2 regions of the Telluria sp. GW821-FHT07G12 genome follow, and region 2 is predicted to be linked to the other one. Evidence: riboswitches for the same ligand, from Rfam matches in the RefSeq annotation. Region 2 holds a riboswitch; the other holds the start of a gene.
The links. A riboswitch is a leader RNA that binds a small molecule or an ion and turns the genes downstream of it on or off. The one in region 2 is predicted to bind cobalamin.

Region 1 (4,381 bases), on a different contig from region 2:
AAGCGCTCGCATCGGCCTTGATGGTGCGGCTGTCGTCGAGCTTGTTGGCGTCGAGGTAGTGCTGGCGCTGCGGATCGAGTTCGGCCGAGACGGCCTTTGCCGGCTTGGTCCAGCTGAACTTGTGCCAGCTCTCGTTGGCGTCCCAGCGCACGTTCTCGACGCTGCCGTCGGCGAACTTCACGGTCAGCAGCTGCGGCACCGCGGCGCCGTAGCGGCGCACCAGCACTTCGGTGCGGAAGGGGTAGGGACCCATGTCTTCCTTGGCCTTCGGATTCGCCTTCTTCCAGGCTTCGCGCTCCTTCTCGACGCGCTTGTCGATGTCGTCCTGCTTGTCCTCGACCCAGTTGCTGCCTGCCTGGCGCGTGCCCGGCAGCGGCAGCACTTCGCGGCTGTTGATTTCCGCGACACGGTCGTCGACCTTGGTCACTGCGTACACCTGCTGGGCGAACACGGCTTCGACGGCGGCGCGCTGGCCGGTCACTTCGGCCAGGGTCTCGCGCAGGTCGGCGGTGCTCGGATGGCGGAACTTCCAGCGGCGGTAGTATTCCTTGAAGGCGCGCTCCATCGGCTCCTTGCCGACGCGCTCTTCGAGGTCGCGCATCAGGGTCGCGGTGCGGCTGTAGACCGGGCCGATGTCCTGCAGGCGGTCGTAGGCGTTCTGGCCCGGCGCGTCGGCCGGGTCGTTGCGCGGAGTGCCCATGCGCTCGGCGGCGAAGGCGTCGAAGCTTGGCGTGATGCCGATCCGGCGCATGAAGGGCGAAGCGGCGTGGATCTTCTGGCCGCGCTCGCGGATCATGCGCAGGTCCCAGTATTCATTCAGGCCTTCGTCCAGCACCGGTTCTTCGAACTCGTTGTTGGCCAGCAGGCCGTAGAAGTAGCCGTGGCCGAATTCGTGGATGGTGACGAAGTCCAGCAGATACTGCTGGCCCAGCTCGGGATCGATCTCGGCATAGCCTTCGGCGGTGAAGAAGGTCGGGTACTCCATGCCGCCGGCTTCCTCGGCGTTGTGGGGCGGGATCACGACCGTCAGCGTTTTATACGGATAGGGGCCGAGTGTGTTCGAGAAGTAGGTTAGCGAATCCTTGGCCGCCTTCATCGCGGGCGCCGCGCTGGCCGCGTACTCGGGCGGGTAGAGCACGGTGACGGTCACGTTCGGGCTGCCCGGTCCGGTCCAGGTCTCGACCATCGGCTTGGCCGAGCGCTTGTCGGCGGTCCAGGCGAAGTCGTGGACGTCGCCCTGCACGTAGCGGTGGGTGAGCATGCCGTTCTTCTCGACCGGGGCGCCCTGCGGCTCGCCGGTGGCGCCGACCGTGTATTCCTTCGGCGCCGAGATGCGCACGTCGTAGCTGCCGAAATCGGCGTAGAACTCGGAGTTCAGGTGCATCTCGTGCGCGTTCCAGCGCGGCGCCGTGGCCCCGCGTTCGCCCGGCAGTTCCAGCACGGCGATCTTCGGGAACCACTGGCCGACCAAGTGGAAGCTGCCGAAGTAGCCGGTGCGCGCCATCACCCGCGGCAGCTGGGTGTGGAAGTCGATGTCCAGCACGGTCGAGGCGCCAGGCGCCACGGCCGTCGGCAGGTCCAAGCGCACCACGGTATGGTCGGTGGCCGGGCCCTTGTCGGGATGGACGAAGGTCCAGGGCACGGTCGCCTCGCCCTGGGTCACGGTGCGCAGGGCGATGTGGCCCCATTCGCCTTCCTTGATTTCGACGCCGGAGCGGAAGGCGCCTTCGCGCTGGCGCTTCTCGGTGAAGAAGGTGCTGCCCGCGCCTTCGAAGGCATTCATGTACAGGTGCACGTAGACGCTTCTGACCGGCACGCTGCTGCGGTTGCGCCAGCTGAGTTTTTCGCGGCCCGTCACCGTGTGCTTGACCGGGTCGAGGGTGGCGTCGATGTCGTAGTGGACGACCCGGTCCGACAGCGTCGGCTCGAGTCCGGTGCGGACGCCGCCCCAGGCGTTCGGCGCGCTCGGTACCAGCACCGCGGCTGCGTTCGGCGCTGCCAGCGCGATGCCGTCCGTTGACGCCGCCGGCGCGGCGGCTGCGGCAGGCGCCGGTGCAGGCTTGTCCGGACCAGCCAGCAGGTCGGCGGTGACCGCCACCCCCGCCGCCAGCAGGACCGCGGCCGCGCCCGTGCGCAAGAATGTGGAACCCAATCTCATTCGAAGACCCCCAAAGTCTGGATGAAGTTTATTAAGTTGCTTTTGTGCTCACACTATATGCGAAAAAACCCCTCAATGACCGTCCGACGGCAGAGATGTTGCTTAATAGGTTTATAATTTCGGGGTTCTGGTGCCCGCATGCGTCGTCGTATGCATGCAGTTAAACGGGAAACACGGAGCGCAGGCGCCCCCGGCGCCGCGCCAACGTGTGCTGCCCCCGCAACGGTAAACAAGCGTCGCTCTTAACGGCGACTGGCTGCTTCAAACACCACTGCGCGCTGTGCGTAGGAAGGTGGAGCGGTCCGTCTTGCTAGCCCGGATACCGGCCAGACAGGGGGAAGCGGGCGCCATGCCGCGCTTCCATGACGAGCCGGCATGCGGGGACGCGCGCCGGCCTAACGACCGACCAAAGAAACATCGATGACTTCCAAGAATCAGCCCGCACTCGCGCTGGCCTGCGCCTTTGCCTTTTCCATTCCCTTTGCCGCCCACGCCGACGAGCCAGCATCGTCGACCGTCGTCATCACCGGTTCGCGCTTTCCCAGCGCCGACACGCTGGAGCCGATCGGCGCCACTGTCATCACCCGCGACGAGATCCGCCAGGCCGGCGTGAACGACGTCAACGGTGCGATCCGCAAGATCGGCGGCGTGTTCGGGCGCCAGAGCCTGGACTCTTCACCCGACTTCGCGCTCGACCTGCGCGGCTTCGGCACGAACGGCGCGCAGAACATGGTGATCCTGGTCGACGGCGTGCGCCTGAACGAGAACGAGCTGGCCAATTCGGTGCTGTCGACCATCCCCATCGACACCGTCGAGCGCATCGAGATCGTGCGCGGCGGCAGCAGCGTACTGTATGGCGAAGGCGCCACCGGCGGCGTGATCCAGATCGTCACGCGCAAGGATGCGCGCTACGCCCAATCGGGCACGCATGGCTCGGTATTCGCCGAAGCCGGCCAGTTCAAGGAGCGCGACCTGCGCGCTTCCCTGTCGCACGTGGCGGGCAATGTCAGCCTGGATGCCGCCGTGGCGCGCCAGGACAACGACAACTACCGCGCCAACAGCGCCTTCACGCAGAACAGCATCTCGGCCGGCGCGCAGCTGGCCTATGTGGGCGGCCGCGCCGGCGTGCGCGTGGAAAGCGCGCGCCAGGATACGCGCCTGCCAGGCTCGCTGACCCTGGCCCAGTTCCAGGCCAATCCGCGCCAGACCCAGACCCCGAAGGATTTCGGCACGCTCGATACCGACCGCGTCACCGCCTTTGCCGACTACCGCATCGGCGAAGTCGACCTGGCGGCCGAGCTGTCGCACCGCGAACGCGACGTCGACTCGAATTACTACTTCGGTTCAAGCGCCTCGGTAACCAAGTACAAAGGGCGCCAGAACCAGTTCTCGCCGCGCGCGCGCTGGCTGCATACGCTGGACGGCGGCATGCTGAACGAATTGGTGACCGGCGTCGACGTCAACGACTGGAAGCGCAAGACCACGTCCGACTACTCGCTGGCCGACGCCAGCCAGAAATCGAAGTCCTTCTACCTGCGCGACGAGCTGCGCTTCGATCCTGCCCACGACGGCCGCATCGCGCTGGGCGCGCGCCGCGAGATCTTCGAGAAGGACTACATCGACGCGATGGCCGGCGGCGTTGCCGACAATGGTTCGCAGGGCCAGAACGCCTGGGAGGCGCAGGGCAGCTACCGCGTGCTGCCGCAGCTGGAGCTGACGGCGCGGGCAGGGCAGAGCTACCGCGTGGCCAACGTCGACGAGAACAGCTTCCGCACCAGCCTGAGCCTGCTGAAGGTGCAGACCTCGCACGACCTGGAATTCGGCGCCAGCTGGGGCAACGAGGTGCAGAAGCTGACGGCGCGCGTGTTCCGCCACAAGCTGGACAACGAGATCTTCTACGACCCGACCGCCTTCGCCAACACCAACCTCGACCCGACCCGCCGCCAGGGCTTCGAAATCGACGCCGAGACCCAGCTGGCGGCCGGCTGGCGCGCCACCGCCCACCTGCAGCACGTGAACGCCAAGTTCACGGAAGGCCCGAACGCCGGCCGCGAGATGGTGCTGGTGCCGAAGAACGTGCTCACCGCCCGCCTGAGCTGGCTGCCGGGCAATGGCCATAGCGCGGACTTCGGCGCGCAATGGGTCGACCGCCAGCGTTACGGCAGCGACTTCGACAACCGCTGCGCCGCCACCATGCCGTCCTACGTGAGCTTCGATGCGCGC
Region 2 (4,381 bases):
CAGGGCCAGCACGTTCATCGCGCGTGCATTGCGCAGGGCGAAGGCGAGGCCGCCGGCCAGCACCAGCCAGGGCAGCAGCCGCAGCGGCGTGCCGGCCAGGTCGCCGATCATCCAGAACACCATATTGCGCAGCGCGCCTTCCGGTGCGATCGACAGCATCAGCGTCACCAGGGCCATGCAGGCCGACATCAGGATCACCCCGGTCAGCAGCAGGGTCGAGGTGCCGCCTTCGGCCGCCACGCCGCCGCGGATGTCGCGCCGCGCCAATATATAGAGCAACATCGACACCGCCACCGCACCGAGCAGCGCGGCACCGTCGACCACCACTGCCGCGCACATCATCAGCAAGGCGAACAGGGCGCCGACCGAGGCGCCGGCCGAGATGCCCAGCACGTAGGGGTCGGCCAGCGGGTTGCGCAGCAGGGCCTGCATCATGATGCCGGCCAGGGCCAGCGCACCGCCGGTGACGAAGGCCATCAGGGCCCGGCCGCCGCGCAGCGCGAGCAGCGAAGCGGCCAGCGAATCCTGGCGGCCGTGCAGCACCTGGCCCACGGCATCCGGCAGATCCGCCAGCGCCACCGTGACCGAACCCGTGACGCCGGAAAACAAGATGCAGGCGAGGGCGGCAAGCAGGAGCGTGCCGACGATCATGGTGGTGCGCTGGCGCGCGGCTTGGTGGAGTGGATGCATGCTGGCTTGATGAGTGAATTAACGGATCCCGTAGCGCAGTGCGGCGAACCAGCTGCGTTCGGCCGTGCCGTAATTACGCGCCAGCTCGTAGCGCTTGTCGAGCGCGTTGTCGAGGCGCAGCAGCAGCGACCAGTCGGGCGTGAACCGCCATGTAGTGTACAGGTTCAGCAGGCCGTAGCCACCCAGGCGGTTGGCATTCGCCGCGTCGTCGAAACGGCTGGCGGAAGCCTGCAGTTCGGCGCCGAGGTCGACGCGGTCGAGCGCATAGGCGGCCGTGAAACTGGCATGGCGGCGCGTGCGGCGGGCCAGCTGCTTGCCGGTGGTTTCGTCGCGCGGATCCTGCAGGTCGACGCTGGCGCGGAGAATGATGCCGCGCAGGCGCGTCTCGGCCGACATCGTCAGGCCTTCGAGCAGGGCGTGATTGACGTTGTAGGCGCAGCTGCCGGTGCGACTGGGGCAGGGATTGAGCGTCACGAGCATGTCGGTCAGGCGGTTGCGGTAGTAGTTGGCCTGCAGCTCGGCGCCGGCGATCCGGTAACGGAGGCCGACTTCCGCATTGCGGCCCTGTTCCGGCTTGTTGGTGCTCAAGCCGTAACCTGGGAAGTACAGCTCGTTGTAGGTCGGGGCACGGAAGCTGGTGCCGACGCTGGCAGTGGCGCGCAGGTCCTTGCTGAACTCGTAGCCGTAGCCGGCCGCGCCGGTGGTCTTGCCGCCGTAGACGGAATGGTCGCGGCGCAGGCTGAGGTCGAGCAGGTGGCTGCCGCGCCGCAGGTCGTAAGCGGCGGCGACGGAATTGGTGATGCGCGAGCGGTTCAGCGCGGTGCTGGAGCTGGACAGCACTTCTTCCTTGCGATGGCCAAGCAGGACTTGCAGGGTATCGCCGTCCAGGTCCAGCGTGTTCTGCCAGGTGTACTCATCCTGGCGGGTATCGATCTGGCTGGCGCCGTTGGCGGCGGTGCTGGTGAAGCTGCCCAGCCTGTCGTTCGAGCGGGCCGCCTGCAGGCTGCTGCGCCAGTTCGGCAGGATGCGGTCGTTCAGGAACACGGCATAGCTGTCGATGTCTTGTTCGTTGTGGGTGTCGTAGCTGGAGGCGCCGCTGTCGTACTGCGCGCGCAGGCGGCTCTTCAGGAATTGCGCGCCAACTTCATGCCCTGGCGCGAGCTGCACGGCGACGCGGCCGTTCACGCTGTTGCGCGCGTAGCCATCGTCATCCTTGTTGTAGCTCGAGGAGCCGGGACGGGTGCTGGAAAAGCCGTCGGCATCCTCGTGGGCGGCGCTGAGTGCATAGCTGACGCTGTGGTCGCCGCCGGTCGAGCCGTGCACGCCGGCGTCGTATTGACGGGCGCCGTAGCTGCCGGCACCGGCGCTGGCGCTGAAGGCAGGAGCACCCTCGCTCTTTCTGGTGAAGATCTGCACCACGCCGCCGATCGCGTCGGCGCCGTACAGGGCGCTGAGCGGGCCGTAGACGATTTCGATGTGGTCGATGCTCGACAGTGGAATCGCATTCCAGCTCGCCGCGCCGGTGGTCGAGGAACCGATGCGCACGCCGTCGATCAGGACCACGACCTGGTTGCTGTTGGCGCCGCGCAGGAACACGCTGGTGCTGGCGCCCGGGCCGCCGTTGCGGACGATCTCGATGCCGCGCTGGCGGCGCAGCAGGTCGGCAACCGAGCCGGCGCCGGAGCGCGCGATCTCTTCATTGGAGATGACGGTCGTATCCGGGATCACCTCGTCGGCGCGCTGCGGCGTGCGGATGGCGGTGACGACCACGGTCTCGAGGGCCGGATCGGCGAAGGCAGGAATCGAAGGCGCAGCAAGGGTGAATGCGAGCAGGGGCGCGGCCGCCTGCCGTGAAACGGAAAAGCTCATGATGGTAGGGTCTTTCGTGGACAACCGGCCGACGTCCCCGTAGGCCAGATTGAACAGAAGCGAGGGCAAGCCGCACGCTTCCACCTTTTGGCCGGTATCCGGGCTGGCAAGTGTGGCCGTCTGACCTTCCCATGCTTGCGCACAGTGGTATGAGAAGACGGTTGCCGCACGAGCGATTGCTTCATGCGGTACTTGCTTACCGTTGCGGGGGCAGCACACCTTGGCTCATCGAAGAGCTTTGTGTTTCCCGTTTAACTGCGCCTGAGGACTCAGGCGCGAGCACCAAAACGACGACATTATACGTCGAGCATCACCAGCTCGCCATAAGCGATGCGATGCGGCTTGCACGCGGCATCGAGCGCGGCCTGTTCCAGCGGGAGGCCGTCGCGCATGGCGCTCAACAGACGGATGGTGCCGGCATGGCAGATCAGCAGTGCTTCCGCATGAGCGGCCTGGCGCAGGTCGGCGAGAAAGGCCGCCACGCGCTGCGCGACCTCGAGCACGGATTCGGCGCTGCCGGGACGATAGTGCAGCAGGTCGGCGGCCCAGGCGTCCACTTCAGCGCGCGGGATGGCGTCCCAGGACTGCAGCTCCCAGCAGCCGAAGTTCATCTCGGCCAGGCGCGCGTCGAAGTTCAGCGTGGCTGCTTGCAGGCGATGCGCGAGCAGGGCGCAGCGCTGCAGCGGGCTGGAATAAACAGGAAGGTCGCCGGGCAGCCCCGCCGCGCGCAGGCTCGCATGCACCCGCGCGATTTCGGTCTCCGCGACCGCGACGTCGCTGGCGCCGTAGCACAGGCCGGGCGCGACATCGGGCTGCGGATGGCGGACCAGGTGAAGCTTCACCGATCAGGACCAGGCGCCATGGCCGAGCGTGGCCAAGAGGCCGATATAGATGAAGACTTCGGCCAGTTGCTGTACCGCGCCGAGGCAATCGCCGGTGTAGCCGCCGAGACGTTTGTGCAGCTTATGGCCCAGCCAGAGCGCGGCCAGCAGGGCGGCCAGCAGCGCCGCCAGCACTGCATCGGCCGAGATCCAGCCGGCCCCCAGCAGGATGGGCGCCGGCAGCAGTGCGGTGATGGCGGCGATCGTGAATTCGGCGGTCGTCATCTGCTGGGCGAGCGGCTTCGCCTTGCCTTCGCCGCGCACGTAGTCCAGCTTCCAGATCAGCGAGGCCGCGGCGAGGCGCGACAGCGGATGGGCCAGGAACAGCGCGCCGACGGCCAGGCGCGGCGGCAGCATCGCCAGCGCTGACAGTTTCGCGGCCAGCATGCAGACGATGCCGATCGCGCCATATGCACCGACCCGCGAATCCTTCATGATCTCGAGCACGCGCTCGCGTGTCATGCCGCCGCCCAGGCCGTCGCAGGTATCGGCGAAACCGTCTTCGTGGAAGGCGCCGGTCAGGTAGATCGAGGCAGCCGTCGACAGCACGGCCGCCACCGGCGCCGGCAGTACAAGGGCGGCCGCGAAGTACACGCCGGCGGCGATGGCCGCGACTACGCAGCCGACCAGCGGGAAATAGCGCGAGGCGTGCTGCAGCCAGCTGGCTTCGAAACCGACCCAGGAGGGAATCGGCAGCCGCGTGAAGAACTGCAGCGCGATGAAGAAGAGGCGAAGCTGCTGCATCCTGTTACGCGGCTTCCGACTTTTCGCTGACGGCGGCGGAGGAGAAGGTCGCCATCTCGTTCAGGAAGTTGGCCGCCGCGTGCAGCAGCGGCAGCGCGAGCGCGGCGCCGGTGCCTTCGCCCAGGCGCATGCCCAGCTGGAGCAGCGGACGGGCGCCGAGCTGTTCGAGCATGCGGCGGTGGCCGGCTTCGTCCGAG

Region 1: linked by a shared signal. The riboswitch ahead of AC07PE_RS20230 (TonB-dependent receptor) and the one ahead of AC07PE_RS26870 (TonB-dependent receptor plug domain-containing protein) in region 2 are both predicted to bind cobalamin.

What each region holds. Positions count from the first base shown of each region.
Region 1 is NZ_JBWKQA010000005.1:357,507-361,887, reverse strand. It holds gene AC07PE_RS20235 (M1 family metallopeptidase) at 1-2,152, opposite strand, end outside; cobalamin riboswitch at 2,270-2,503, shown strand; gene AC07PE_RS20230 (TonB-dependent receptor) at 2,579-4,381, shown strand, end outside.
Region 2 is NZ_JBWKQA010000015.1:994-5,374, reverse strand. It holds gene AC07PE_RS26875 (FecCD family ABC transporter permease) at 1-690, opposite strand, end outside; gene AC07PE_RS26870 (TonB-dependent receptor plug domain-containing protein) at 709-2,559, opposite strand; cobalamin riboswitch at 2,632-2,861, opposite strand; gene AC07PE_RS26865 (histidine phosphatase family protein) at 2,856-3,401, opposite strand; gene AC07PE_RS26860 (adenosylcobinamide-GDP ribazoletransferase) at 3,405-4,184, opposite strand; gene cobT (nicotinate-nucleotide--dimethylbenzimidazole phosphoribosyltransferase) at 4,189-4,381, opposite strand, start outside.